Regions from separate parts of the Chryseobacterium sp. G0201 genome, predicted to be linked through region 1. Evidence: riboswitches for the same ligand, from Rfam matches in the RefSeq annotation. Region 1 holds a riboswitch; each other region holds the start of a gene.
The links. Region 1 has a riboswitch for S-adenosylmethionine ahead of EG348_RS09250 (alpha/beta fold hydrolase). Riboswitches for the same ligand answer to the same signal wherever they lie in the genome.

Region 2: another riboswitch for S-adenosylmethionine. It lies ahead of EG348_RS05750 (TonB-dependent receptor plug domain-containing protein); the one in region 1 lies ahead of EG348_RS09250 (alpha/beta fold hydrolase).
Region 3: another riboswitch for S-adenosylmethionine. It lies ahead of EG348_RS08590 (SusC/RagA family TonB-linked outer membrane protein); the one in region 1 lies ahead of EG348_RS09250 (alpha/beta fold hydrolase).

Annotation. Positions count from the first base shown of each region.
Region 1 covers NZ_CP033917.1:2,046,079-2,048,352, reverse strand. The annotation lists gene EG348_RS09255 (ACT domain-containing protein) at 1-137, opposite strand, end outside; gene EG348_RS09250 (alpha/beta fold hydrolase) at 141-1,079, opposite strand; SAM riboswitch class I at 1,145-1,252, opposite strand; gene EG348_RS09245 (MGH1-like glycoside hydrolase domain-containing protein) at 1,440-2,274, shown strand, end outside.
Region 2 covers NZ_CP033917.1:1,302,583-1,304,856, reverse strand. The annotation lists gene EG348_RS05755 (alpha-amylase family glycosyl hydrolase) at 1-700, shown strand, start outside; SAM riboswitch class I at 831-937, shown strand; gene EG348_RS05750 (TonB-dependent receptor plug domain-containing protein) at 1,034-2,274, shown strand, end outside.
Region 3 covers NZ_CP033917.1:1,909,422-1,911,695, reverse strand. The annotation lists gene EG348_RS08590 (SusC/RagA family TonB-linked outer membrane protein) at 1-1,345, opposite strand, end outside; SAM riboswitch class I at 1,429-1,525, opposite strand; gene EG348_RS08585 (type II 3-dehydroquinate dehydratase) at 1,768-2,175, shown strand.

The DNA of each region.
Region 1 (2,274 bases):
ACTCCAACACTGATTCGCGCTAAAGTAAGCGCTTTAAAAATTCGTCCGTCAATCCCTATTTCACCTAAGAAATCCTCTCCTTCAAATTTAATGATTGATCTGTTTTTCAAAAATTTTATTTCGTTAGCATTTTTCATCGTCTATAAAATATTTTTAATGATTTTATTTAATTGTTCGTATTCCATTAAGAAGGCGTCGTGCCCATGAATTGATTTGATCTCGTGATAGAAAATATTTTCCTTTTTTTCTTTAAGCTTTTCAAAACACATTCGGATTTCGGAAGCAGGAAAGAATAAGTCTGTATCAACGGAGATCATGTGCATTCGCGCCTGGATTTTCTCCAATTGAATTTCTTCTGCGTTAATGTTCATTAATAGATGATTCATCAGTTTATAAGATTTTAAACTAAATCTTTCGTTTAATGAATTTCCGTGATAAACAAGCCAATCTTCCGATTCTAAAAGCTGTTTTTCCTGATTATATTTGTTTTGAAATCTATCGTTTAAAGATTGAGGTGTTCTGTAACACAACATCGCATGAATTCTGGCTTTTTGCAGTGGTTTATCATTTCCATTTAATAAAAATTTCTGAACCAGACATTGTGCATGAAGCCAATCGTGCGTTTTGTAATCGCAGGCAATTGGGATGAAGATCTCGGCAAGATTTGGATTTTTTGTCAACATTTCCCAGCCGATTCCACCTCCTAGAGAACCTCCAATAATGGCGTACAAGTTTTTTATATTAAGTTTTTCAAGGCCTTTTAAAAAGATATTGGCAATATCTGAAGGCGTGAAATCTTCATATTCATCAATTAAAAAATTATCATAACCGTTTCCGGGAATATTGAAACACAGAACTGTATATTTGTTTGTATCGATAACCTGATTTTCACCAATTAATTTTTTCCACCATCCTTTTTCTCCTGAAACATCTGAATTTCCGGTTAAGGCATGATTAACTAAAATGATCGGTGCTGAAAACAGGTCTTTCCCGAAAAGCTGATAGCTCAACGGGATATTGTATTCCTTTTTGGAATTCGTTTGATACGAAAGATTAATATAGTTTAGTTCTGTTTTCAATTCTATTATACTTTTTGATAATACAATTTGAAAATGCCATTAGAAATGGCTGAAAGAACTTCAGTAAGTTATCTGTCCAAATAAATTTTGGTAGAACGTAGCACCTTCTTCGCTTGCGCAAAGGGTTGCTAAGGTTTCACAGGGTCTAATCCCTCAACCTTTCTTGATAACATTTTCAATATGTGAATGATCGAATGCTGCAAAGATAGAAATTTTCTTTTAAATATTTATAAAAATTTAATTTAATCTCGAAAAGCCTTTAAACAAAAGAGTTCCAAGGACATGTTAAGTATTCTTCAAATTCAAAATGTTGGAATTATTTTTCAAAAAACTTACCTTCGTAATGAAAAGTGATGAAATATGAGTGTTGAAAAACAAAGATTACAAGATAAAGACTGGAAAAACTGGGGACCTTATGTAAGTAACCGACAATGGGGAAATGTGCGTGAAGACTACAGTCCGGACGGCAATGCGTGGGGATCTACAAGTCATGACAAAGCCGAAAGCTATGCTTACAGATGGGCAGAAGAAGGCATCGCAGGAATCTCTGATCCGAAGCAGCTTTTATGTTTTGCGCTTTCTTTCTGGAACAAAAAAGATAAGATGGTAAAAGAGCGATTTTTCGGGTTGAGCAATCATCAGGGAAATCATGGTGAAGATATTAAAGAAATCTTTTATTATTTAGACAACACCCCTACTCACAGTTACATGAAGATGGTATATAAATATCCCATCAACGAGTTTCCTTATGATCAATTAATTTCCGAAAATGGGAGACGAAGCAAAAAAGAACCTGAATACGAGATTTTTGATACCGGAATCTTTAATAACAATGAATATTTTGATATTTTCATTGAATATTGTAAAGCTGAACATAATGATATTTTAGTAAGGGTAACGGTAGCCAACAGAAGTCAGAATGATGCGCCTATATTGGTTGCTCCGACCGTCTGGTTCAGAAACAACTGGAAATGGGGCTACAATACTTACAAAGGTCAGCTAAATGCTTCTTCGGAAAGCTGTATCGATATTAATCATGACAGTATTTCTATTAAAAAATTCTATTCCAGAAAGAGTAATTCAAATAGCGTTTTTTGTGAAAATGAGACGAATTGTCCCAAATTATACGGAACACTTTATTCCGGAAACACCTATTTTAAAGACGGAATTAATGATCATATCATTTATGGAAGTA
Region 2 (2,274 bases), 740 kb from region 1:
CAGATGTGGAGACGGATCTATCAACAACGGTTGCAGAACAGATGAAAAACCAATTGCTTTTTCTTTAGGTTATGACACAAACGCAAACAGAAAAGCGGTTTATGATACTTGGGCTCAGATTATCAATCTTAGAAGTTTGTATCCGGTTTTCAAATCAAAAACATATTCTGTAGAATCAAACAATCTTACCAATGATCCGAATGGATTAATTACAAGAATTTATGTATACGATAACGCGGCGAGTACTGTTCAGAATGTTGTAGTTATAGCCAATTACGATACCTCTGCAAAAGATGTGGTACCATATTTTCCATACACAGGACAATGGAAAAATTTAATGGATAATACGATTTCAAATATCACTTCTACAACAGCTCCGATCAATCTTCAGCCGGGAGAATTTAGAATTTTCGGAAATTATACCGGAACTTTATCTACAGTTGACGTAAATGCAGAAAATAAATTATCGCTTCAAATCGCAGACAATCCTGTGAAAAATGGTTTGGCGAAACTAATTTATCATAAAGCTAAAAACGGCGAAATTGCAATCTATGACATGAGTGGCAAAAAAATGGATTCATTTAAATTAAAAAATGAAAATGGAACTTATGAATTAAAAGCCAATTATTCTGCCGGAATGTATCTGGTTCATTTAAAATCAGAAACCGGAGTTGCTATCCAGAAGATGATTATTAAATAAATATATTTTAAATAAAGAGAGAGAGGTAATGAAAATTATCTCTCTTTTTATTTACGGTATAATTCACATTTTAACACTTCGAAATTCACAAATTTTTGCAGTTTTAAATTATTAATCTACCTTTGCAGTAGATTTATCAAGAAAGGTGGAGGGATTTGGCCCTGTGAAACCTTAGCAACCGACACAATTCCAGCGTGTAATGGTGCTAATTCCAACCCGATTGAGGGTAGATAAGTGAAGCAATATTCTAAATATTCATTCCATTTCTTGACAATCTTTGTTGGCGGATTTTTGTCCGTCAGGGTTTATTATTAATTTTGCAAAAAACAAAAGATGAAGAAACTAAGCATATCAGTATTATTGCTTGGAGCGGTTTTCGTATCGGCTCAGGAACTTGAAAAAGAAAAACAAATTGAAGACGTCATTATTGTCGGAAACCGAAATGCTAAAAGAACAAAACTAGAAACTCCTGTTCCGGTAGATGTTATCAATATTGAAAAAATACAAAAATCGGCACCTCAAACGACGGTTCAGGATCTTTTAAACTATGTAATTCCGTCTTTTAATGCGGTGAGACAATCTGCGTCTGACGGAACTGAACATATTGATCCTATGACTTTAAGAGGAATGGGACCTGACCAGGTTTTGGTTTTGGTGAATGGAAAAAGAAGACATACAACATCTCTGGTTAATTATCAAAATACAGTAGGAAACGGTTCTGTTGGGACAGATTTAAGCACAATTCCGGTGATTGCAATAGACAGAATTGAAGTCCTAAGAGACGGAGCCGCTGCTCAATACGGTTCTGATGCCATTGCAGGAGTTATTAATATTATTCTTAAAAAAGATATTGGCGCTTCGGCAAGTTTAAACTATGGATTATCAGGGAGAAATGATGGCGAAACGTATCAGGGAGCAGTTAATTACGGAACTTCTTTAGGAAAAGATAAAAGTTACATCAACTTATCATTACAATTAAGTCAGAGAGGAAAAACAACGAGAACGCAGAATCACGATTTAGATATTTTCGGAGATAATTTTGCCTATGAATTTGCTGATGATCCTGATGGAGCAAGAGCTTCTGACGACGAAATTATCAGACAAAGAGGCTTAACCCGAGACGATTTCAATTTCCAGATCGGTGATGCTCAGATAAAACAGGGTCAGTTGTTTTTCAATGCAGAATATCCTTTTAATGATCATTTTAAGCTCTATACTTTTGGAGGCTTCAGCTTAAAAGAAGGTGTGGGATTTGGTTTCAGAAGACTTCCAAGTGAGAAAGATAATATCGTTTCTTCAATTTATCCAAATGGCTTTCAGGCTAATTTAAAATCTCAAGTGTACGATCTTTCTTACGCTGTCGGAACGAAATATAATCTCAACGATTGGTTTTTCGACCTGAGCAATACTTTCGGAAGCAATACATTTAATTATAACGTTGACAATACCAATAATGCTTCTTTAGGCGCGAAATCTCCGACAAGTTTCTATGCGGGAGCCCACAGCTTTCTCCAAAACACCATAAATCTTGATGTTTCTAAGAATTTAAATAATTTCAATATTGCTTTCGGAGG
Region 3 (2,274 bases), 140 kb from region 1:
TATAATAATGACCGTTGTAATTCACTAAATCAACAGAAAAGCTTGTTCTGAATTTCAGTTCCGGCAAGAAAGTAAATTCTGCAAAACCTTTTCCTGAAAAGTTATCTTCTCTGTTTTCATTTTTATCTAAAGGCAACGTAGCGGCTGCATTTTCATTCTGCAAAGCGCTTGTTGGTCTGTATTTCCCGAAATCATAAATGTAATTTCCGTTGGAATCCAATTTATAACTTCCGTCAGCATTTCTTTCATAATAAGGATAAAAAGACGGAATCACTCTCGCCGCATTGATCACGTTATCTGTTCTTGAATCTGACGAAGGCGGTGCCTCCTGAAGACTGTTCGTGTAGGCTAAATTCGCTCCGACATTCAACCATTTTTTAACTTCAGAATTGATTTTTAATCTTGCACTGTATTTTTTAAAACCAGATTCTATCGCAATTCCTTTATCATCCAAATATCCTAAAGAGAAAAAATAATTACTCTTTTCATTTCCTCCACTGAAATCTAAGTCAACCTGATTTCTTGAAGCTGTTCTTTGCAAAATATCTTTCCAGTTGTCATTCCATAAAGTTGTTGCACCTGTTAAAAGTTTCCCGTCTGTTCCTACAGGGCTTGGGTAACCTGCTCCATAAGGATTAATTCCCAAAGCATTCACCAAATTATCAGTTGCCATCTGCGCAGCCTGCTGAGAAGAAACTTGACTTGATTTATAACCATTTCTCAATGCTTCCCAATACAATTCGTAATATTGATCGGTGCTTACCTGCTCATAATCTTTTACTGCTCTGCTTGAAAAACCCTGACTGATATTAAAATTCACTCGAGCCTCTCCTTTTTTACCTGATTTTGTTGTGATGATAATAATTCCATTAGCTCCTCTTGAACCGTATAATGAACTAGCCGTTGCATCTTTCAAAACACTGATCGATTCTATATCGTTTGGGCTGATGGAATTGATATTTCCGTCAAAAGGAATTCCGTCAACGACAAACAACGGATTGCTTGAAGCGCTCACTGAACCAATTCCACGAATTCTGATCGAAGCTGTTGAACCTGGCTGTCCTGAGGAACTTACTGCCTGAAGCCCCGGAACTTGTCCTTCCAAAGCTTTTGTAATATTGGTAACTGGCCTGTTATTGATCTTTTCACTCGAAATCGTTGCTACCGAACCTGTATAACTTGTTTTTTTAGCTTTTCCGTAAGCTACCACGACTACTTCATCTATTTCTTTTTCGCGAAGAGTATCTTTTTTTGTGTCCTGCCCATGTACACTTGCAATTCCTAAGAAAAACACAGCAACTGGCGGAATCCAAATTTTAGAATTAATTAATTTTTTGCTAATCATAATCAATTTTATTTATCAAATATTAAAAATTAACCCTTTGCAGAAAAGTTAGCAAAGGGCATCGATAAATACGATTAACCAAATGCTTATTGTTCCTTTAAAGGCTGAATGTAACACCTTGCTTTCTGCAGGTTGTTAAGATTTCATAGGGTCAGTTCCCTCCATCTTTCTTTATAAGCCGATCGAAATATGACTGCAAATCTAAAAACAATTAGTCTACAAAACAAGTAGACTTTAAGTTTTTTAATTATAATTTTATGAAAATTAAGTTAATTTAAACTTAAAAATCACTAAAATAGACAGTTATACAAAATGTTAAATTTTCAAATATGAGAAATATCATTAAAAATAATGTAAAAGTGGATTTTCACTAAAAATGAAAAATTTCAGTCTTAATTGAAAAAAGTTTTTAATTTTATAGAATGAAAATTTTAATTGTCAATGGTCCTAATTTGAATCTTTTAGGTACAAGAGAACCAGAAATATACGGAACAGTTTCTATGGAAGATTATTTGGAAAATGTAAAGTCTGAATTTTCTTCTCATGAAATACAATATTACCAATCAAACATTGAAGGTGAGTTGATTAACAGACTTCAGGAAGATGATTTTGATGCGCTGGTGATCAATCCGGGAGCTTTTACGCATTATTCTTACGCGATTGCTGATTGTTTAAAGAATATTCAGAAGCAAAAAGTGGAAGTTCACATTAGTAATATTTATAAAAGAGAAGAATTTCGCCAGAAGTCTGTGACGGCTGCAAATACTGATGCGGTTTTGTCCGGTTTTGGAATGGATGGATATAGATTGGCGATTTTGAGTTTTAAATAATTTATTAAAATTCAAAATAAGAGATGCTTCGACTCCGCTCAGCATGACATCGCTAATAAAGTATGTTGTAATAAAACGATTAGTATTAGGAATATCATG